DNA from 3 places in the Pseudomonas extremorientalis genome. Region 1 is predicted to be linked to each of the others. Evidence: riboswitches for the same ligand, from Rfam matches in the RefSeq annotation. Region 1 holds a riboswitch; each other region holds the start of a gene.

Region 1 (7,711 bases):
GCCCAGTTGCGGACGATGGTGCACTTCGCCGTGATAGATCGCGGCACCGCCCAGCTCCACGCCCAGGGCGCCCGCACCAGCGGCCATGACCGGGCCGGCGTTGGGGCTGTCCCAGGTCGGGCCCTGGGTGCGCCAGCATTTGAGCGCCAGCCGGGTCTTGCCCAGCAACGCGTAGGTCAACGCCACCAGGCGTGCGGGAATGTAGTTCAGCACATCGTCGATTTTTGCCGCCGCCCAACCGAAGCGCTCAAAACGCTCGTTGCGATAACCCCACATGGCGTCGAGGGTGTTGCTCAGGCGGTAAAGCACCACGCCCGGCACACCGGCCACCACAAACCAGAAAATCGCAGCGAACACCGCATCGCTGCCGTTCTCCAGCACCGATTCGGTGGCGGCACGGGCGACTTCGGTGCGGTCCAGCTCGCTGGTCTGGCGGCTGACCAGGTAGCTCACGCGTTTGCGCGCCGCCTCCAAGTCATCACTGCGCAGGGCCTGGGCCACCGGGATCACATGCTCGCCAAGGCTGCGCATGCCAAGGGCGCAGTACAACGCCAAGATCTCCAGTACCCAGCCAATGTAAGGCGCCCACGACAAGGCCGTAGCCAGCAGCGTCAGCGGCACCACGGCGATAAACCACGCGGTCACGCCATGGCTGCGCCAGCCACGGCCACCGGTATTGAAACGTTGCTCGATGCGCCCGGCAAAATCGCCGAACGCCACCAGCGGATGCCAGCGCCTGGGTTCGCCCAGCAGCGCATCCAGCGCGACTGCAGCGACACACAGCAAGGCCACACTCATTGACTCACTCCCCACGCATTTTCATACAACATGTCACTCAAGGGCCGAGGCTCGGTCCAGCCTTCGAGCTGCAACATCGGTGCCGGGTAGAACTCGGCTACCGGCCCCAGGCACAACACGGCCAGGGGTTTCGCACCGGGCGGCAAACCCAGCAGATCGGCCAGCGCCTGGGGTTCGAACAACGAGACCCAGCCCATGCCCAGGCCTTCGACCCGCGCCGCCAGCCACAAATTCTGGATAGCACAGGACAATGACGCCATGTCCATTTCCGGCAGGGTGCGACGCCCGAAGATGTGCCGCTCGCGATCATCCATCAACGCCGCCACCAACACTTCGGCACAGTCGTGAATGCCTTCGACCTTGAGCTTCATGAACTCATCGGAACGCTCGCCCAGGGCTTCGGCGGTGCGTAAGCGTTCTTCTTCCACCACCTGTTGAATCTGCCCACGCAACTGGCGATCGCTGATGCGAATAAAGCGCCAGGGCTGCATCAGGCCGACGCTGGGCGCCTGGTGTGCGGCCTGGAGCAAGCGGTGGAGCAGCTCGGGGGCGACAGTGCCGCCGCTGAAGTGGCGCATGTCGCGGCGTTCGGCGATGGCGCGGTAGACGGCGTCGCGGTCGGCCTGGGGAAAAGCGTTGTCGCTCATAGTGCTGGATCGGGCGCGAACAATGCGGCCACCGCCTGGGGATTGGATGGGAAATAGAAGTGTACGTAGGACGCCGTCATCCGCCCCTGCCGATACACCGCCTCGGCACCGCGCCCGCCATTGGGGCTCAGGCCACGGGCAATCGGTTGCCATTCAGTGGTGGTCAGGGAATGGTGATAGGTATGGCCACGCAGGGTGCCTTCCGGCAATTCGACGCTTTGCAGGGCCAGGGCCGCCAGTTTCTTTTGCATCACCGCGTCGCCCTGCAACAGGCCGAGCAGTTCAGCGCGGATGCCGTCGACATCGGTCAGCGAGTCCAGCAGGTAGAGCATGCCGCCGCATTCGGCAAGCAAGGGTTTGCCGGCCGCGTGGTGAGCGCGAATGGCGTCGAGCATCGGGATGTTTTCCGACAGCGCCTGGTGGTGCAATTCGGGGTAACCACCGGGCAGGTAGAGGCTGTCGGCATCGGGCAATTGGCGATCGTGAATCGGCGAAAAAAACTTCAGCTCAGCGCCCATTGCGCGCAGCAGGTCGAGACTCGCGCCGTAGGTAAAGGCGAAGGCCTCATCGCGGGCCACGGCAATGCGCACGCCCTTGAGCAACGGCTCAGCCTCGATCACTTGGGGCGCAGCGAACGTCACCGGCGGCGGCAAGGCGACTTCGCAACTGCTGCCCAACGCTTGGGCGGCGGCGTCCAGGCGTACATCGAGGTCATTCAGTTCGCTCGCTTGCACCAGGCCGAGGTGGCGACTGGGCAGTTCGATACCGGTCTCGCGTGACAATGCGCCATACCAGCGCAGGCCCTCGGTGAGGCTGCCTTCGAGCAGTTGCGCATGACGCAGGGTGCCGACACGGTTGGCCAATACGCCGGCGAATGGCAGATCCGGCTGATAGCGCGCCAGGCCCAATGCCAACGCGCCGAAGGTCTGCGCCATGGCCGTGCCGTCGATCACCCCCAGCACCGGCACGCCGAAGTGTCGCGCCAGGTCGGCGCTGGAGGGTGTGCCGTCGAACAGGCCCATCACGCCTTCGATCAGGATCAGGTCTGCCTCCCCCGCCGCTTCCCACAGCAAACGACGACTTTCCTGCTCGCCCACCATCCACATATCCAACTGATACACCGGCGCACCGCTGGCGCGTTCGTGGATCATCGGGTCGAGAAAGTCCGGGCCGCATTTGAACACGCGCACCTTGCGCCCCAGGTTGCGGTGCAAACGGGCGAGCGCGGCGGTGACGGTGGTTTTGCCCTGGCCGGACGCCGGAGCGGCGATCAAAACGGCAGGGCAATGACGGGGCTGATTCAAAGTTCGACGCCCTTCTGTGCCTTGATACCCGCCTGGAACGCGTGCTTGAGCATGCCCATTTCGGTGACGGTGTCGCCCATTTCGATCAACTCGGGCTTGGCGCCGCGGCCGGTGACCACCACGTGTTGCATCGGTGGACGGGCTTGCAGGTCGCTGAGGACCTGGTCCAGGTCGAGGTAGCCGTGCTTGAGCGCGATGTTCAGCTCGTCCAGCACCACCAGGCCGATGGAGGGGTCTTGCAGCAATTCGCGGGAGACCGCCCAGGCGGCCTCGGCGGCGGCGATGTCGCGCTGGCGGTCCTGGGTTTCCCAGGTGAAGCCTTCGCCCATTACATGGAAGCGCACTTGCTCGGGGAAGCGACGGAAGAACAATTCTTCTCCAGTGCTGTTGCGCCCCTTGATGAACTGCACCACACCGCACTGCATGCCGTGGCCCATGGCACGGGCCAACATGCCGAACGCGGAGCTGCTTTTACCTTTGCCGTTGCCGGTCAGCACCAGCAGCAGACCGCATTCGTTGGGGGAGTTGGCGATGCGCTCGTCGATCACGGCTTTTTTGCGCAGCATGCGCGCCAGGTGGCGTTCGTCGCGGTCGGGGGAATCGGTCATGGCAGCTCTCCGTTGGGGCTGGACAAAAACGGCGGGCAGGAAAAAAGAAAAGCAGACAGCCAAGCATCGCCCACCGTGATGCTGTTGGATGTTGCAGGCCGGTCTCCGGGCTCATGAGTGGCGTGCTGGCTGAAGGCAGGCCAACGCTGCGCCTTCCCATATCGCAGGCGATACAGTGGCAAAAGGCAGCGTCTTGACTCATTTACCGTTGCGGGGGCAGCGCCGGAATCGCGGCGGCACTGTGTAGAAGTGCGCTCACTCACCGGCTTCCCTGTTTCACTCTGTCGACCCGTGGGTCACAGAGCACCTGGAACAAGCGGCGAAGGGTAGTAGGTTGGGGGTGGAGCGTCAATTAAAGCAACTTGAAGTCGACACAAAACAACTGTGGGAGGGGGCTTGCCCCCGATGGCGGTGGATCAGCCCAGTTATCTTTAGCTGACACACCGCTATCGGGGGCAAGCCCCCTCCCACATTTCGATTCGAGTCTGGCGCTAAGGATTGCGTGCCAGGTTGCCCGGCAACACGCGCTTGGCGCTCAAATAGGCATTCTGCCAATAGGCCTTGGACAACGTGTCCAGCTTCACCGTACCGCCGGTTTGTGGCGCATGCACAAAGCGCCCTTCACCCACGTAGATTCCGGCGTGGCTGACCTGGGAACCGCCACCGGTGGCGAAGAACAGCAGGTCGCCGGTCTGCAGGTTCTGCTCGCTGACGTCCTGCGCGCGCATTACGATCAACTCGCGGGTGGTACGCGGCAGGGAAATCCCGGCGGCATCGCGGAAGACAAACCCGATCAGGCCGCTGCAATCAAACCCGGAGTCCGGCGTGTTGCCGCCCCAACGGTAAGGCGTGCCGACCAGGCCCAGCGCGCGGAAGAGTACGTCTTCAGCTGCGGGCGAGAAATTCTGGGTGGAATAGTTGAACACCGGCTTGGGCTTCACCGCTACGGGAGCGGGCGGCGGTGTGCGGCTTGCGCAGGCGCTGAGCAGCGCGGCGCAAACAATGAGAATCAGGCGGGCCGAGGTCGACATGTGCAGAACAATCCTGGTCTGGATGCGGCTTTCGCTGCCGAACGCTGAAAACCAGAACGCGCAAGCAAAGCTCGCGCGAACGGATTACAACAATGTCCAGGGATTCTAGCGCTTACACGTCAAACTTCAAGTATCACTTTAAGTTTACTTGCTAGCGGTAACCGTCGTCGGGGCCATGGCGAGTGCGCGCTTGGCTTCGATGAAGGTTTTGCTCCAGTAGCTGTCACCCAGGTTATCGACCCGGACACCGCCACTGCGACGGCTGCTGGAGTGGATAAACTGGTTATCGCCCAGGTAGATACCGGCGTGGCTCACACGACCACGGCCTGCCGTACTGAAGAAAAGCAGATCACCAGGCTTGAGGTTGTTGCGTGCGACCAACGGTGCATTCACGTTGATCATTTCGCGGGTGGAGCGCGGCAGATTCATGCCGGCCTCTTCACGAAACAGGTAGCCGATGAAACCGCTGCAGTCGAAACCGGCTTCAGAGGTACCACCGAAACGGTAACGGGTACCGATCAGGGACATGCCGCGTTCGAGGATGCTGTCGGCCAGGACTGGAAGCTGATAAGGCTTGTTGCCGGCGAAGTCGGCCAGTTCCTTTTCCGTTGCGACTTCTTCCTCATAAACAGAGGCAGATTGTGCAGCAACGAATTTTGCCTGATTTTGAACCTGTGGTTTCTGCTGATCTGCCACCTGCTGAGGGTGGGAGGCGCAACCAAACAACAGGGTAACGAGTGCGAGGGGCACGAGGGGTGCGAAGCGATTTAGCATGGGCACGACCGTGGCTGATATGTAAAGAAGTCGAGACTATGCCTTCTATCACATCGATTTGCAAATTCAATCGTGCTCTATGTGACTTCGCGATTGGACTATGACATCTAAGCCGTAATTCCATTTATCGGTTCGAATGCGAAGCCCAGCCGGCAGAAACGCAGGTTTTCTGGCGCCCGTAAAATGGCGAACCACGCAAATTCAATGAGTTACCAGCCCAACGTTTCCTTGAGAAAAGGGATCGTCAATTTTCTTTGCGCCTGCAAGGACGCCTGATCGAGCTGCTCGAGCAAATCGAACAGCGCACTCATGCTGCGGGTGCCTCGAGTAAGGATAAAGTGCCCGACTTCGTCGGTGAGGTGCAGGCCGCGACGGGAGGCCCGCAATTGCAGGGCACGCAATTTGTCTTCGTCGGACAGCGGGCGCATCTGGAAGATCAGCGCCAGGGTCATGCGCGACTTGAGGTCGGCCAGCTTGATCGGCAACTCGCGTGGCGAAGTCGACGCGGCAATCAGCAGGCGCCGACCGCTGTCACGCAAGCGATTGAACAGGTGAAACAGCGCTTCTTCCCAATCCGCCTTGCCGGCGATCGCCTGCAAGTCATCCAGGCACACCAGTTCGTATTGCTCAAGGTGATCGAAGATGCCGATACCGCGATCCATCAACTCGGCCAACGGCAGGTACACCGCCGGTTCGCCCATCTGCTCGAACCGCAGGCACGCAGCCTGCAACAGGTGGGTACGCCCTACGCCGTGCTTGCCCCACAGATAGATCAGGCTTTCAGTCCACCCGGCGTCGGCTTCGCAGAGCCGCTCGACATAGCCGAGTGCAGCGGCATTGGCGCCTGGGTAGTAGTTGATGAAGGTGGCGTCGTCACGCAGACGCACACCCAAGGGCAGCTGAATCGGTTTCATGCTGACTGAACGGCTCCGAACGAACCGTTAGTGGCCTCTGTGTAAAGTTTGCAAAGTTTATACCCGTGACGCCGGGCGCACAATGCAACAGACCCCAAGCAAAATCAAAGGTTTGCGTTAACTTGTTGGATTTATGCAGATTGTTTGACGGACCGCCCCCAGAAAAGACAAACCCGGCCTTGGCCGGGTTTGTGAAGATAGAGTTACAGGTCGGGATCTTCAACCCCCGTATAAGCATCCGAATCCTTGTACAGATCGTGCACATGGCGCACCAGCACCATGATCACTGCAGCCACCGGCAACGCCAGCAGGATGCCCGTGAAGCCAAACAACTCACCACCCGCCAGAATCGCAAAGATCACCGCCACCGGATGCAGACCAATCCGATCCCCGACCAACAACGGCGTGAGCACCATGCCTTCCAACGCCTGGCCGACCATGAAGACGGCCACGATACCCAGCATCGGGTACAAGTCCCCGCCAAACTGGAACAAGCCCGCGACCAGCGCCGCGCCGATCCCAATCACAAACCCCATATAAGGCACGATTGCGGCCAGGCCGGCGATCAGGCCGATCAACAGACCCAGCTCCAGGCCGATAGCCATCAAGCCGGCCGCGTAGATGATCCCCAGGGCCAGCATCACCAGCAACTGCCCGCGCACGAAGGCGCCGAGCACCTCATGGCATTCCTCAGCCAGCGAAACAATGCGCTCCTCACGGTTGCGCGGCAGCAGGCTGCGGATCTTGGCCATCATGATGTCCCAGTCGCGCAGCAGGTAGAACGCCACCACCGGGATCAGCACCAGGTTGGTCAGCCAGCCGATCAACGCCAGGCTGGACGCCGTCGCCTGGCTGAGGATGACCCCGACAATATCGGTGGTCTGGCCCATATGTTCGCTGATGGCCGCCTTGACCTTGTCGAACTTCCAGAAACCATCCGCCAACCCCAACTTGGCCTGGGCCCACGGCATCGCCGTGTGCTGCAGCCAATCGAGCATCTGCGGCGCCAGCTCATACAAGCGGAACAACTGCTTGGCCAGCATCGGCACCAGCACCAGCACCAACGCCGTGATGATCAAGGTAAACAGGGCGAACACCGTCACCACGCCCCAGGTCCGCGACAACCCGGCTTTTTCCAGGCGATCCACCACCGGATCGAACAGGTAAGCCAGCAGCAACGCGACCAGGAATGGCGTCAGGATCGAATGCAGCAGGAACACAAAAACGCACAGCAGGACAAACCCGCCAAGCCACACCCAACGACGCGTATCCGCCATAAACCACTCCATCTATATAAAGAAGAAAACTGCTACCAGCGAAAACGCATTTGCGCCTGAGGTTCTGGTGCAGCAGCCGGCTGCGCACCCTCCGCCACCGGTTGCGGGACCGGTGCCTCACCCGCAGGAATCTCCTGCAACTTGGCCAGGCTCAACTGGGTACGCAACTGATCGGCACTGCCATTGACGCGGTATACGATGCGATTGCCATCCACTAACTGCGGCTGGCCACCGAAAGGCTCCAGCAGGTGACCCAGCGCGGCATAACGCTCAAGGGTCATGCCCTGCACTTCCAGCAATTGTTCGGTGCTCACGCCGGGTTTGACCGCAAAGCGTGGCGCGAGCTTTTGGCTGACCG
Region 2 (7,711 bases), 340 kb from region 1:
GCTGCGGCGTCAGCACTTGCAGCGGTTTGCCCAGCGCCACCAACCGCCCGCGATCCAACACTGCCAGGCGGTCACAGGTCAGTGCCTGGTTAAGGTCATGCAGCGCAATCAAGGTCGTCACGGGCAGCGCCTGCACACCCTTCAAGATCGCCAGCTGATGCTGGATATCCAGGTGATTGGTCGGCTCATCCAGCAACAGAATCTGCGGCCGTTGCGCCAAGGCGCGGGCGATGTGCACGCGCTGGCGTTCACCGCCCGAGAGGCTGCGCCAGGCGCGGTGGCTCAGGTGGGTGGCGTCGACGTCGCGCAGGGCCTGGCGCACGATGGCATCGTCCTCGCTGGACCACGGGCTCAGCGCCGACAACCATGGCGTACGGCCCAGGGCCACGGCGTCGAATACGCGGATGGCGTCGTCGGTGTCGGCCTGTTGCTCCACCACGGCCAGTTGCTGCGCGATGGCGCGGCGGGACAGCGTGCCCAGGCGCTGGCCGCCCAGCAGCACTTCGCCGGACGCTGGTGCACGTAGCCCGGCCAACAGCTTGAGCAAGGTGGATTTGCCGGAGCCATTCGGGCCGACGATGCCGAGGGTTTCACCCAACTGCACGTCCAGATGAACATCCCGCAGCAACTCGGCCTCGCGCACCTTGAAGCCCAGCCCGCGGCAGCTCAATACGCTCATCGCGCATTCCTCCGGCCGATCAGGATCAGCGCAAACACCGGTGCACCGACCAGCGCGGTGACCACGCCGACCGGAATCACCTGGCCCTTGATCAGCGTGCGCGACAGCACATCCGCCGCAATCAGGAATAACGCGCCACCCAAGGCGCTGGCGGGCAACAGCCGCGAATGCCCGGTGCCAAGCAACAGGCGCACGGCATGGGGAATCACCAGCCCGACAAAACCGATAGAGCCGACAATCGACACCATCACTGCCGTCACCAGCGCCGCGCAGCCCACCAGCACAAATTGCACGCGGCGCACCGGAATACCGAGGGACGCCGCCGAGTCGCTGCCAAAGGTAAACGCATCCAGCGCCCGGCGGTGCCACAGGCACACGGCCAAGCCGGCGACCGCCACCGGCACCGCCAGCCACACCGAGGGCCAACGCACGCCGCTTAGATTGCCGAGCAGCCAGAACAGGATGCCGCGCGCCTGTTCGGAGCTGGCCGACTTGGTGATCAGGAACGCGGTGAGCGCATTGAACAATTGCGAGCCGGCAATACCGGCGAGGATGATCTGGCCGGTGCCACTGACCGAACCGCTGGCCCGCGCCAACAGGATCACCAGGGCAAACGCCGCCATCGCGCCGATAAACGCGCCCGCCGACAACGACACCAAGCCGCCGCCCACACCCATCAACGCCACCAGCACCGCACCGGTCGAAGCGCCGGCGCTGATGCCCAGCAAGTAGGGATCGGCCAGCGGGTTGCGCAACAGCGATTGCAAAATCACCCCGCAGGTGGCCAGCCCGGCACCGCAGGCGGCGGCGACCAGGGCGCGGGTGAGGCGGTAGTTCCACACCACGCCTTCATCGATGGGGTCGAGCACGTAGCCGGCGCCCCACAGTTTGTTGGCGAGTACCTGGAGCACCACCTGTGGCGAGATGGCGGTTTCACCAATGGCCACGCCGGCGAGGACGGCAACCAGGAGCAGGGCCAGGGCGAGCAGGGCGCGCATCATTTTGGCAGGTCGTAGCCGTCGATGGCCGTGGCCAGTTGTTCAAGGCCGTCGAACATACGGATGCTGGCCTGCAACGCCAGGGCGTCGAGGATGATGATGCGGTTGTTTTTCACCGCGTCCATGTTGCGCGTTACCGGGTCGCTGCGCAGGAAGGCGAGTTTCTTTTCATGGTCGTCGGCCGGGTAGCGGCGGCGGTCCATGCGCGCGATGACGAGGAAGGTCGGGTTGGCCTTGGCGATGGTTTCCCAACCCACGGCGGGCCACTCTTCATCGGACTGCACCACGTTGGAAAGGCCCAGGGTTTGCAGCATGAATTCGGGGATGCCCTTGTGGCCGGCCACGTATGGATCGCTGGCCATCTCGGCACTGGAGAACCACACCAGCGCGCTGGCCTGCTTGAGGCCTTTGCCCTGCACGGTGGCGACGGATTTGGCCAGGCGCGCCTTGAGTTCGTCGTTCAGCTGCTGGCCGCGCTCCTGCACGTCGAATATCTGCGCCAGTTGGCGGATGCTTTTATAGATAGTCTCGATGCGAAACGGCTCCAGCCGCGTGCCGTCGGCGCCCACCAGGTTGTCCTTGCCTTCGCAGTCGGAGGGCAGCAGGTAGGTGGGGATCTTCAGTTCATGGAACTGCTCGCGGGTGCCGACCACACCTTGCGCGCCGACCACCCATTCCAGCTCGGCGGCCACCAGTTGCGGGCGCTTGGCGATCACGGCTTCGAAGCTCGGTTCGTTGTTGGCCAGGCGCTCGATTTTATCGTTCTGTGCCTTGTACTGCGGCAACACACTGTTGAACCACAGCGAGGTGCCGACCACTTTATCGGCCACGCCCAGGGCATACAGCATCTCGGTGGCGGCCTGGCCGATGGTCACGCTGCGGGTGGGAGCTTGCGCAAAGGTGATCTGGCTGCCGCAGTTTTCCACCGTCAGCGGGTAGTGAGTGGGCGCGGCTTGGGCCAGGGCACAGAAGCCAACGCCTGTGAGCAGGGCGGTAACGCGTGGCAGCATGGGGCGATCTCCGAGTGAAGCGTACGTGCCATTCGGAAATTCACTCTCGGGCTCCGGGGGAGCGACAGGCAAGAATGTCCTTCCCGGACACCCCGCCGGTTAGTGATTGAGCTTGGGCCGGCAGGTCTCCTGACTGATGCGTCGTCGCCAGGCTCCAGCCTTCCCGGACGAGGTCCAGTGGCATCGAGGAGCAGGCTCGGCATCTACAGTTGCGGGGGCAGTTCCGGTTGGCGCGGGTGTACCGCGCCTCGGATTCCCTATTAGTCCCGTTTGGGAACCGGCGCGGTATGGTAGTTGATTAAGGCGGGGCGACATAGCCCACGGCGTGCCCGGTCAGAGACGAATGTCCTCGGGCCCCTGGATCAGCGCTTCGATGCGCGTGCCGGTGGCGCGTTCTTCGTTGCTGAAGCCGTCGTAGTCGGCCAGGTTGCCGAAGCGGATGCCGGTCAGGCGCTCGATCTGGATCACGCTGCGCTGGTAGGTGCGCAGTTGGCCGAACACCAGGTCCAATTGGCCCAGTTCGCGGCTCTGATCGATCATGTAGGCGCTGGCCGAAGGCTTGCCGTCATCGCTCAGGTAGGCGACCACCTTCCAGAACGCCTTGGGGATCTGCACGCCCCGGTAAATGCGGTCGTCGTCGGCGAACACCGGGCCGCTGAACACCGTGGCCCGGGCTTTCCAGCGTTGGGTGTTGTCGAGGATGTAGTCTTCGAGTTCCAGCCAGGTCTTCTGGTTGAACCCGCTCATCTGCGGCGAGCAGTTGGTGAAGTGGAAGGTGTCGAGGTTGGCGGTTTGCGCCACGTCGCCCCAATTGGGGTCCTGGCGGCGCACCAGGTGGCCGCGGTCCAGGCCATTGCCGGCGTAGAGCGCTTCGCCGACTTGGGCGTCGACCGGCAGGCGGCCATCGTAGGCCCAGGTGTCGTTGCTGCGGATGATGTCCACATGCTGGCCGCCGTCGATGTTGACGCCCACATACAGCGCGAGGCGCTTGGCGCGTGACATCGTTATGGAGAAGTGCGTGTAGTCCAGGCGCTTCTGGGCATCGCTCGCCAATGCTTCTTCCAGTGTGGGCCAGGGCACCCCGAAGCTGCCGAGAAAGTCTTCTGCGTAGCCACTTCGGTCCTTCAAGTCTTTGGCCGGTGTGACGCGGGGTGTCGCTGCCCTGGCCTCCAGCAGCGTGGGGCTCGGCGCGATCAACGGGCGCAGGTCGGCGAGCCGGGGGCGGTAGGCGAGGTCGATTTTGGTTTTACGTGCGGGCATCGGTCAGTCCTCCTTGGATAAACACGACTGCAACATAGATTAATGACAATTGATCATACGCACTAACCCCTGGGGGCTATCCTCAAACGGTCACCCGGACGTTCAGCACACGCCAACAAGGAGCCAGCCCATGTGTGATCGCCATTACCGTAACCCGATTTTCTGCCTGATCCCGCCCTATATGCTCGACCAGATCGCGCGTAACGGTGACAAAGCGCAACGGGATGTCGCGCTGCGTACCCGCGCCAAGGACAGCACCTTCCGCTCGCTGCGCATGGTCGCGGTGCCCGCCAAGGGCCCGGCGCACCTGGCGCTGGCCATGGGCGCCGACAAGCGACGCTCGATCTACAGCGCCGAGGGCAGCGACAGCCTGCCGGGCAAACTCATCCGTGGCGAAGGCCAGCCCGTCAGTGGCGACGCGGCGGTGGACGAGGCCTATGATGGGCTGGGTGCCACCTTCGACTTTTTCGATCAGGTCTTCGACCGCAACTCCATCGACGATGCCGGCATGGCCCTGGACGCTACCGTGCACTTTGGCCAGAACTACAACAATGCGTTCTGGAACTCGACCCAGATGGTGTTCGGGGATGGGGACGGCGAGCTGTTCAACCGCTTCACGGTCGCCCTCGACGTGATTGGCCATGAGCTGGCCCACGGTGTGACCGAGGATGAGGCCAAGCTGATGTATTTCAATCAGTCCGGCGCGTTGAACGAGTCGTTGTCGGACGTGTTCGGTTCGTTGATCAAGCAATATTCGTTGAAACAAAAGGCCGAGGACGCCGATTGGCTGATCGGCAAAGGGCTGTTTACCAAGAAGATCAAAGGCACCGCGCTGCGCTCGATGAAAGCCCCCGGCACCGCGTTTGACGACAAGCTGCTGGGCAAGGACCCTCAGCCCGGACACATGGATGATTTTGTGCAGACCTACGAGGACAATGGCGGGGTGCATATCAATTCCGGTATTCCCAACCATGCGTTTTACCAGGTGGCGACGAAAATCGGCGGGTTTGCCTGGGAACGTGCCGGGCGCATCTGGTACGACGCGTTGCGTGATGCGCGGTTGCGGCCGAACTCAGGGTTTTTGCGCTTTGCACGCATTACCTACGATGTTGCCGGTCGCCTCTACGGCGCGAACAAGGATGAGCAGAAGGCGGTCAAGGAGGGCTGGAAGGCGGTCGGTATTTCAGTCTGACGTGAGGAGCAACCATGCAAATTTCGCTGAAGGAAAACGGCGGGCCTGCTTTTTTTCCGGGCCTGGCCAAGCCGCGTACGGTTGAGCTGGACAGCCTGCCCGAGCAGGACCAGCAGGAGTTGCGGCAGTTGGTCGAGGCGTGCGACTTCTTTCAACTGCCGCAAAGCAGTGAACCCGCGCCCGGTAACCCGGGCCAGGTGCATTACACCCTGACGGTGAAGGAGGACCAGCGCGAACACACGGTCTGTGTGCTCGCGCCAGTGAAGTCGCAGGCGCTGGAGGGGTTGGTGCAGTGTGTGCGGCGGCATATTCGTGCATAAACAATTTCAGGCCACCGCATGCCTGTGGTGAGCCACAGGTCAGGCGCTGCTCTGATTTATGTGCGATCCAGCCACACGGTCTGCGCGTTGCAGAACTCGCGGACACCGAAGTGCGACAACTCGCGGCCGAACCCGCTTTTCTTGATCCCGCCAAACGCCACCCGAGGGTCGGAGACACTGAAGGCATTGACGAAGATGCCGCCGGTTTCCAGCTGATTGGCGATGTCCCGCGCCTTCGCCGGGTCGCGGGTGAAGATGCTCGCGGTGAGGCCGAACTCGCTGTCATTCGCCAGGGCCACGGCGTGGTCGGCGTCGCGGGCGGTGATGATCGAGGCCACGGGGCCGAACAGTTCCTGTTTGAACGAGGTCATCTGGTCGGTGACGTTGGCCAGTACGGTCGGCGCGTAGTAATTACCGGTGCCGGGTACTTTATGGCCGCCCAGCAGCAGGGTCGCACCTTCTTCCAGGGTGGCCTGGACCTGGCCATGCAGCTCGTCGCGCAGGTCGAAGCGGGCCATCGGGCCGATGTAGGTGGTGGCTGAAGTCGGGTCGCCCATCACCAGGGCGCGGCTGGCTTCGAGGAATTTGGCGGTGAAGGCTTGCACCACGCCTTCCTCGATGATCAGGCGCTTGGCGGCGGCGCAGACCTGGCCACTGTTCTGGAAACGGCCGATCAGGGCGGCTTGTACGGCGGCATCGAGGTCGGCGTCGTTGAGCACGATGAACGGGTCGGAGCCGCCCAGTTCCAGCACGCATTTTTTCAATGCGGCACCGGCTTGGGAGCCGATGGCGATACCGGCGCGCACGCTGCCGGTGAGGGTGACGGCGGCGATGCGTGGGTCGGCGATGGCTTGGGAGACACCGTCGTTGGTCACGTTGACCACTTCAAACAGGCCTTTGGCAAAACCGGCGGTGTGGAACGCCTGCTGGATCAGGTAAGCGCTGCCCATCACGTTGGGTGCGTGTTTGAGCACGTAGGTGTTGCCGGCCAGCATGGTCGGCACGGCGCCGCGCAGCACTTGCCACACCGGGAAGTTCCACGGCATCACCGCGAAGATCGGACCCAGTGGGCGGTATTCGATCTGGGCGCTGCCGTTGTCCACCTGCGTCGGTTCCGGGGCGAGCATGGCCGGGCCGTGGGCGGCATACCACTCGCTGAGCTGCGCGCATTTTTCGATTTCGGCACGGGCCTGGGCGATGGGTTTGCCCATTTCCAGGGTGATCATCTGCGCCATGTCTTCGGCTTGTTCGCGCAGGGCGCTGGCCAGGCTCAGCAGCAACTCGGCGCGCTGGCTGACCGGCTGGCGGCGCCAGGTGCGGAAGGCGAGGGTGGCGCGCTCAAGGGCGGCATCCAGTTGCTGCGTGGTTTCATACGGGTAGCTGCCGACCGTTTCGCCGTTGGCCGGGTTGATCGAGAGGGCGTGGGTAGTCGCGTTCATGGCACCGTCCTGCTGAATGATGAGGTTGGGTTCAGCCTACGGGGCTATATCTTTTCTGGAAACTGAATAATATTAAGCAATATATTCACGATTGGAGAATGACTTGGACCTGGTGCAGCTGGAAATCTTCAAGGCCGTTGCCGAGCAAGGCAGCATCAGCGCCGCCGCGCAGTTGATTCACCGCGTGCCGTCGAACCTGACCACGCGCATCAAGCAACTGGAGCAGGACCTGGGCGTGGAATTGTTTATCCGCGAGAAAAGCCGCTTGCGTCTATCGCCGGCGGGCTGGAACTTCCTCGGCTATGCGCGGCGCATCCTCGACTTGGTGCAGGAGGCCCGTGCGACAGTGGCGGGGGAGGAGCCCCAGGGTGCGTTTGCCCTCGGTTCGCTGGAGAGCACGGCGGCGGTGCGTATCCCGGCGTTGCTCGCGGCGTACAACCAGAAACACACCAAGGTCGAGCTGGACCTGAGCACCGGGCCGTCGGGCACGATGATCGAAGGCGTGTTATCGGGGCGGTTGGCGGCGGCGTTTGTCGACGGGCCGGTGCTGCATGCCACCTTGGAAGGCGTGGCGGTATTCGAGGAAGAGATGGTAGTGATCGCGCCGCTGCATCACGCGCCGATCACCCGGGGGCAGGATGTGAATGGCGAGAACATCTACACTTTCCGCTCCAACTGCTCGTATCGGCACCATTTTGAGCGCTGGTTCTCACAGGATGGCGCGGTGCCGGGCAAGATCTTCGAGATTGAGTCGTACCACGGCATGCTCGCCTGCGTCAGTGCCGGCGCCGGGCTGGCGCTGATGCCGCGCAG
Region 3 (7,711 bases), 1.8 Mb from region 1:
TCCTTCAAGTCGCACAGGTAGGTATCCAGGCGCGGCAACCACACGGCGGCATCGGCGTCGCTCTCCAGCTCAAGCTCCTGGTCGATGCGGGTTTCGCGCACCAGCTTGAGAATGTCCTTCTGCAGCTCCAGGGCGCGGTGCGGATCGAGCAACTGCGCTTCGTAATATTCGTCCGCCAGCAGCTCCAGGTTACGCAGCGGGCCGTAGGTTTCGGCACGGGTCAGCGGCGGCATCAGGTGGTCGATGATGACTGCCTGGGTGCGCCGCTTGGCCTGGGCGCCCTCGCCCGGGTCATTGACAATAAACGGATATATATTCGGCAGCGGCCCCAGCAACGCATCGGGCCAGCAGTTTTCCGACAGGCCCACGCCCTTGCCCGGCAGCCACTCCAGGTTGCCGTGCTTGCCCACATGGATCACGCCGTGGGCGCCGTAGGTGTGGCGCAGCCAGAAGTAGAACGCCAGGTAAGCGTGGGGCGGCACCAGGTCCGGGTCGTGGTACACGGCGCTGGCGTCCACTTGATAACCCCGCGCCGGCTGGATGCCGATAAACGTCAGGCCCAGGCGCAGGCCGGCGATCATCAGGCGACCGTCGCGGCACATCGGATCGTTCTGCGGCGCGCCCCAGCGCTCCAGCACCGCCTGGCGATTGGCTTCGGGCAGGCACTGGAACATCGCCTCGTACTCGTCCAGGCCCAGGCTTTGATGGCAAGGGCGCAAGTCGAGGCTGTGCAGATCGTTGGTGACGCCGCCGAGCAACTCGTGGATCAACGCCGTGCCGCTGTCCGGCAATACGTCCGGCAGCGGATAGCCTTCGGCTTGCAAGGCACGCAGGATGTTCAGCGCCGCCGCCGGTGTATCCAGGCCCACGCCGTTGCCGATGCGACCGTCGCGGGTCGGGTAGTTGGCGAGGATCAGCGCAATGCGTTTCTCCGCATTCGGCACCCTCGCCAACTCGACCCAACGCCGCGCCAGCTCGGCGACAAAATCCATGCGTTCCGGCGCAGCGCGGTAGCACACCACGTCCGACTGGCTGCGTTCGCTGCGCCAGGCCAGGTCCTTGAAGCTGATGGGCCGGCTGATGATGCGCCCATCCAGCTCCGGCAACGCGATGTGCATCGCCAGGTCGCGGGGGCCGAGGCCCTGCTCGCTGGCCTCCCAGCCGGGCTGGTTGTCCTGGGCACAAATGGCCTGGATCACCGCGATATCGCGGCGAAACGGGCGTAAATGCGGCGCTTCGGGGCTGGATTGGGCGAAGCCGGTGGTATTGAGGATCACCGCCGCGCCGACCTCATCCAGCAGGTCCTCGACCACCGCCAGGCAGCCGGGCTCTTTCAAACTGGCCACCGCCATCGGCAACGGGTTAAGCCCCGCTGCGTGCAGGCGCTGGCAGAACACATCGATAAAACCGGTATTGGCCGCCTGCAAATGGGAGCGGTAGAACAACACCGCCGCCACCGGCCAGTCGGCGTTCCAGTCTGCCTGCCAATGGTTCAGGCGGGCGCTGGCGTGGTGCGGGTGATAGATCGCCGTGCGTGGCAGGGTTTGGGGCTCGGCCCAGGCATAGGCGCGCCCCAGGTAGGCGCTGGCCAGGCAGCGATAGAAATCCAGGGCATTGCCCAGGCCGCCCTGACGCAGGAAGTGCCACAGCCGATCACGCTCTTCGGCACCGACGGTGCTCAGCCCGCTGAGTTCCGGGTCCGGGCGATCATCCCCCGGCACCAGGATCAGCTGCACACCGCGCTCGGCCAATTCCACCAGACGCTCGATGCCGTAGCGCCAGTAACCGATACCGCCATGCAGTGAAATCAGGATGACCTTGGCGTGGCGCAGCACCTCATCGACGTACAAGTCGACCGACGCATGGTTCTGCACCTGCATCGGGTTGGCCAGGCGCAGGCTCGGGTAGTCGTCGGGCAACTGTCGGGCCGCTTCGGCCAGCAGCGCCAGGCTGGAATCGCCGCTGCACAGGATCACCAGGTCAGCGGGGGTTTGGCCAAGGTCGGCAATATTGTCGTCCGAGACGAAACCACCGGGCTGGGTCCTGAGCAGGTGCATGGGTCAGACGCTGAGGGCGGCGCGCAGTTGCGCTTCGAGGCCCGCCGCGTCCAGTTCCTGGCCGATCAGCACGAGGCGCGTGGTGCGTGCTTCTTCAGCGCCCCAGGCACGGTCGAAGTGTTTGTCGAACCGCGTGCCCACACCCTGGATCAGCAGGCGCATCGGTTTGTTCGGGATGGCGGCGAAACCTTTGACGCGCAGGATGCCGTGTTGCACCACCAGTTGCGTCAGGGCATCGAGCAGCAGTGCTTCATCGGCTTGCGGCAAGTCGATGGAAATCGAGTCAAACGCATCGTGGTCGTGGTCGTCTTCACCTTCGTGGTGATGATCGTGGTGGCTGTGGCGGCCGTCGATGTGCTCTTCGGAACCGGCGCCCAGGCCGATCAATACGTCCAGGGGCAAGCGACCACTGCTGGCTTCGACGATCTTCACCGCCGGCGGCAGCTCCTCGGCGACTTCCAGGCGCACGCGGGCCAGGTCTTCGGCATTGATCAGGTCGGCCTTGTTGAGGATCACCAGGTCGGCGCTCGCCAGTTGATCGGCGAACAACTCGTGCAACGGCGATTCGTGGTCCAGGTTCGGGTCGAGTTTGCGCTGTGCGTCCACCTGGTCCGGGAAGGCAGCGAAAGTGCCGGCGGCGACGGCCGGGCTGTCGACCACGGTGATCACCGCATCCACGGTGCAGGCACTGCGGATTTCCGGCCACTGGAAGGCTTGCACCAATGGCTTGGGCAATGCCAGGCCGGAAGTTTCAATGAGGATATGGTCGAGATCGCCGCGACGGGCGACCAATTCGCGCATCACCGGGAAGAATTCTTCCTGCACGGTGCAGCACAGGCAGCCATTGGCCAATTCGTAGACGCGGCCGTTGGCCTCTTCTTCGGTGCAACCGATGGAGCACTGCTTGAGGATTTCACCGTCGATGCCCAGCTCGCCGAATTCGTTGACGATCACCGCGATGCGACGGCCCTGGGCGTTGTCGAGCATGTGGCGCAGCAAGGTGGTCTTACCCGAGCCGAGGAAGCCGGTGACGATGGTAACGGGGAGTTTGGCCAGTGTTTTCATCGGATGCCCTTGGGGGCGGGCATATGGGACGATTGGCGCTGCGACGGCGCGCAGCAGCGGATTTCGTCACCGGATCACCCCGCCCGGTTGAAGTAGAAAATCGGTTGCGAGGCAGGTCTCCTGGCTTGGGGCTTGCGGGTCTTGCGACCGGCGCTGGCTGCGCCTTCCCGCCTTGTCGGCAGTGGCGTGGCAGTCAGCTGAACCCTTTACAGTTGCGGGGGCAGCCGCGGCTTGGACCGCGTTCCCTTCTTAGCTTCGGCCTGGGCCGAAGAACCTCGAGGGTGCAAGGCTACGCAGTGCTTGGGGGATGGTCAATGATGGGGTTGGGTTGGCTTGAGTACATATCCATTGCTGCGGTAACGGACATGCCCCCAGAACGCACATCCCCAATTGACTCCCCTCCCACCCCCATGCTCTCCTACACATCTTGTTTCGGGTGCCCTGCAAAGGGTGAAACGGGAAACCGGTGACTCATGCACACACGCATGACAGTCCGGTGCTGCCCCCGCAACGGTAAGCGAGCGAAACGTCATATCCACTGTGCCAGTCGGCATGGGAAGGCGACGTTTTCAGGCATTGAGCCCCTCGCAAGCCCGGAGACCGGCCCGAAAAAATCAGATAACAAACCCGCGGTGGGCGGGCGCTGTTCAAAGCCCTGCGTGCCTGGCTCGCGGGGCTTTCATGCGCTCGTTTCACCCTGACACCTGAAAGGGACGCGCCATGTCGATCATCAGCAGCACTTCGCACGCCACCAGCAGCACCTCTACCTTGGGCCAACGCCTGACCGCCGCCATCGGTGCGTCGATCCTCGGCGCGTGCCTGGTGTATTTCGCCGGCTTCTCGCATATCGAGGCGGTACACAACGCTGCCCACGATACCCGCCACAGCGCCGCGTTCCCGTGCCACTGAGGCTTGCCGACATGATCAAGCGTATTGCGCAAACCGCAGGTTTCACCGGCCTTCTGGCTGCCCTGTTGCTGACTTTGCTGCAAAGTTTCTGGGTCGCCCCACTGATTCTGCAGGCGGAGACCTTTGAAAAGGCCCCGGCAGCGGCTGAGCTGCACGCACACGCCGACGGCGCAGCTGCACATACCCATGACGCCGAAGCCTGGGAGCCTGAAGACGGTTGGCAACGCGTGCTGTCCACCACGGGTGGTAACCTGGTGGTCGCCGTTGGCTTCGCCCTGATGCTGGCCGGCCTGTACACCCTGCGGGCACCGACCCGTACCGCCCAAGGCCTGCTCTGGGGCCTGGCGGGTTATGCGACCTTTGTATTGGCGCCTACCCTGGGCCTGCCGCCCGAGCTGCCGGGCACCGCCGCCGCTGACCTGGCCGAACGGCAGATCTGGTGGATCGGTACTGCCGCGTCTACTGCAGCCGGTATCGCGCTGATCGTGTTCGGTCGCAACTGGCTGCTCAAGGCGCTGGGCGCGGCAATCCTGGTGGTGCCGCACGTGATCGGCGCGCCACAACCGCAAGTGCATTCGATGCTGGCCCCGGAAGCACTGGAAGCGCAGTTCAAGATTGCTTCGCAGCTGACCAACGTGGCGTTCTGGCTGGCCCTGGGCCTGATCAGCGCCTGGCTGTTCCGCCGCAACCGTGACGATCGATACTCGGCGTGAAACTGGTCGTCGGCCTGGGCTGCCGGGAGGGCTGTGATGTCCACACCCTGCTGGCCTTGTTTGACGCCGCCCTCGTCGAGGGCGGTATCGAGCGCCACCGTATCACTGCCCTGGCCAGTCTTGATCGCAAACAGGAAGAACCCGGGCTGCTGGCCTTGGCCGCGCTGCTGAACCTGCCGTTGCAGTGTTTCAACGCTGAACGACTGGCGATTTATGCCGACCGGCTGAGCCATAAATCGGACGTGGCTTTTGCCCACACCGGCTGTTACGGCATCGCCGAAAGCGCCGCCCTGGCCCTGGCCGAACAGCTCGCCAACGCCCCTGCGCGCCTGCTGATCACCCGCCGGAAAACCGTCCAGGCCACCTTTGCATTGGCGTGCGCCGACTGAAAACCCGATAATCGCCCCTTTCGATCATGAGCAGATTTCATGCTCGCCCGTTTTTCATCAGGATTTCCCATGACCGTCTACTTCATCGGCGCAGGCCCCGGCGACCCGGAATTGATCACCGTCAAAGGCCAACGGCTGATCCGCAGTTGCCCGGTGATCATCTATGCCGGCTCGCTGGTGCCGGCGGCGGTACTGGAAGGTCATCAGGCAGAAACGGTGACCAACAGCGCCGAACTGCACCTGGAACAGATCATCGACCTGATCAAGGCCGCCCATGCCAAGGGCCAGGATGTGGCACGCGTGCACTCCGGAGACCCCAGCCTGTATGGCGCGATCGGCGAGCAGATCCGCCATTTGCGCGAGCTGGGCATCCCGTTCCAGATCATCCCTGGCGTTACGGCGGTGGCCGCTTGCGCGGCCCTGCTGGAAACCGAGCTGACCCTGCCCGACATTGCCCAGAGTGTAATCCTGACCCGCTACGCGGATAAAACCAGCATGCCGGCCGGTGAGGACTTCGACAGCCTGGCGCGACATGGCACCACTATGGCGATTCATCTGGGGGTCAACCACCTGGACAGGATCGTCGCCGAACTGCTGCCCCATTATGGCGCGGATTGTCCGGTTGCCGTGGTGCACCGGGCGACGTGGCCCGATCAGGATTGGGCGGTCGGCACCCTCAGTGACATCGCTGCAAAAGTGGCGACCAAAGGGTTTCGGCGTACGGCGTTGATTGTGGTGGGTCGGGTGTTGGCGAGTGACAGTTTCAGCGAGTCATCGTTGTATCGGGCGGGGCATGCGCATCTTTATCGACCTTGATATTCAACATCACAAAACAGATACAAGTCATTGATTTTATTGAGTAAATTCATTAAAAGAAATCTGACAGCCCAGCTTCCGCAATAAACATTCAACATTAGATAGATAGCGTAACCCATTGAATTTAAAGCACAAAAAACGGCGCTCACGGGGCGCCGTTTTTTATGTCCGCAGCGAACGCCTTACTCAGTAGTAGGCGTTTTCTTTCTGCGTGTGGTCGGTCACGTCACGTACGCCCTTGAGCTCCGGAATACGCTCGAGCAAGGTGCGCTCGATGCCTTCGCGCAGGGTCACGTCCGCCTGGCCACACCCCTGGCAGCCGCCGCCGAACTTGAGCACGGCAATACCGTCTTCAACCACGTCGATCAGGCTGACCTGGCCGCCGTGGCTGGCCAGACCCGGGTTGATCTCGGTCTGCAGGTAGTAGTTGATACGCTCGTTGACCGGGCTGTCAGCATTGACGTTCGGCACCTTGGCGTTCGGTGCCTTGATGGTCAATTGGCCGCCCATGCGGTCGGTGGCGTAATCGACCACGGCATCGTCAAGGAAAGCTTCGCTGAAGGAATCGATATAAGCGGTGAAGCTTTTCAGCCCCAGGGCGGTGTCTTCAGGCTTCTCTTCGCCAGGCTTGCAGTAGGCAATGCACGTCTCGGCGTATTGGGTGCCGGGCTGGGTGATAAAGACGCGGATGCCGATACCCGGGGTGTTCTGCTTGGACAGCAGGTCAGCCAGGTAATCGTGGGCGGCGTCGGTAATGGTTATGGCAGTCATGGAAACTCCTCACAGGCTTGCCGGCAGTTTACGCCAAAATATTACGCAGGTACAAAGTCCTAGTATTTCTGTCGGGAAAGGACAACCGGAGCCTCCACGCCAAACCAACGCTTGAGCCTGAGGTATGTAGCCTTTTCCAGCCAGTGATAGCTGTAAAAGGCGCCAGATGCCGTCAGTACAATGCAAACAGGCAATATCAAGTAGGGGCTTATTCCAGTGTGCCCCACAACCCATCGCCCAGCACACAGCACCAGGTCGTGGAGCAAATACACCGAATAGGAACAATCCCCAAGCATCTTCATAAAGCGAGAGCCTTGAAAGTAAGGCTCCAGCATCACAAAACTCATCACCAGCATCGCGCTGGGCATCCCCCACTCCAACACGCGCGGTACATCGGCCCCCTGGTAAATCGCCGCACAAGCCACCACGATTCCCAACAACGGCAGCCATGCCCTGGCCCGAAACAGGCCGCGGCGGTACAGCATGCCGATCACAACGCCCATCAGGAATTCAAAAACCATGTCCTGACGATAAAAATCGCTGGTCAAGTCGAGCGCAGGACCGATGTAGCACGCGAGAAACAGTAGCACCGCCACCACCCACAACCGATAGGACGGGGGAACCAACAAGGCGATGGCAAACAGGACATAGAACAGCATCTCGAAGTTCAGGGTCCAGCCGACATTCAGCAGCGGGTAGACCCCATAACCCCCTGGGTGTTCGGCGCAGAGAAACAGCAGCGACATGAGCGCATGACCCAGTTCGAGATGATCATCTGGAAACATCGAGGGGACGAGCGCGATCACGACAGCCGTGACCAGGGTATAGAACCAATACGCCGGAACTATCCTGGCCACTCGCATAAGTATGAATTGCCTGGGTGTCAGTGACTTGTCAGCGGTCGCCAGGAAAATCACAAGGCCGCTGATGACAAAGAATACGTCGACCCCTATACCGCCCTTATCGGCGAACACGAACTCTAGAGGATTAT

What was found. Region 1 has a riboswitch for cobalamin ahead of cobO (cob(I)yrinic acid a,c-diamide adenosyltransferase). Riboswitches for the same ligand answer to the same signal wherever they lie in the genome.
Positions count from the first base shown of each region.
Region 2: it holds a riboswitch for cobalamin, as region 1 does, so the genes downstream of both, LUU92_RS19365 (ABC transporter substrate-binding protein) here and cobO (cob(I)yrinic acid a,c-diamide adenosyltransferase) in region 1, are expected to answer to the same signal.
Region 3: it holds a riboswitch for cobalamin, as region 1 does, so the genes downstream of both, cobW (cobalamin biosynthesis protein CobW) here and cobO (cob(I)yrinic acid a,c-diamide adenosyltransferase) in region 1, are expected to answer to the same signal.

Region 1 covers NZ_CP089519.1:4,649,650-4,657,360, forward strand. The annotation lists gene cbiB (adenosylcobinamide-phosphate synthase CbiB) at 1-798, opposite strand, end outside; gene bluB (5,6-dimethylbenzimidazole synthase) at 795-1,445, opposite strand; gene LUU92_RS20865 (cobyrinic acid a,c-diamide synthase CobB) at 1,442-2,749, opposite strand; gene cobO (cob(I)yrinic acid a,c-diamide adenosyltransferase) at 2,746-3,357, opposite strand; cobalamin riboswitch at 3,437-3,683, opposite strand; gene LUU92_RS20875 (C40 family peptidase) at 3,849-4,388, opposite strand; gene LUU92_RS20880 (C40 family peptidase) at 4,533-5,162, opposite strand; gene hda (DnaA regulatory inactivator Hda) at 5,372-6,076, opposite strand; gene LUU92_RS20890 (AI-2E family transporter) at 6,280-7,353, opposite strand; gene LUU92_RS20895 (DUF2066 domain-containing protein) at 7,386-7,711, opposite strand, start outside.
Region 2 covers NZ_CP089519.1:4,307,639-4,315,349, reverse strand. The annotation lists gene LUU92_RS19375 (ABC transporter ATP-binding protein) at 1-679, opposite strand, end outside; gene LUU92_RS19370 (FecCD family ABC transporter permease) at 676-1,680, opposite strand; gene LUU92_RS19365 (ABC transporter substrate-binding protein) at 1,677-2,687, opposite strand; cobalamin riboswitch at 2,790-2,984, opposite strand; gene LUU92_RS19360 (DNA/RNA non-specific endonuclease) at 3,021-3,947, opposite strand; gene LUU92_RS19355 (M4 family metallopeptidase) at 4,078-5,139, shown strand; gene LUU92_RS19350 (protealysin inhibitor emfourin) at 5,154-5,459, shown strand; gene LUU92_RS19345 (aldehyde dehydrogenase family protein) at 5,516-6,898, opposite strand; gene ptrR (putrescine utilization regulator PtrR) at 7,002-7,711, shown strand, end outside.
Region 3 covers NZ_CP089519.1:2,847,464-2,855,174, reverse strand. The annotation lists gene cobN (cobaltochelatase subunit CobN) at 1-2,057, opposite strand, end outside; gene cobW (cobalamin biosynthesis protein CobW) at 2,061-3,122, opposite strand; cobalamin riboswitch at 3,216-3,415, opposite strand; cobalamin riboswitch at 3,540-3,745, shown strand; gene LUU92_RS12725 (CbtB domain-containing protein) at 3,843-4,031, shown strand; gene LUU92_RS12720 (CbtA family protein) at 4,043-4,744, shown strand; gene LUU92_RS12715 (cobalamin biosynthesis protein) at 4,741-5,133, shown strand; gene cobM (precorrin-4 C(11)-methyltransferase) at 5,203-5,949, shown strand; gene nfuA (Fe-S biogenesis protein NfuA) at 6,136-6,720, opposite strand; gene LUU92_RS12700 (acyltransferase family protein) at 6,780-7,711, opposite strand, start outside.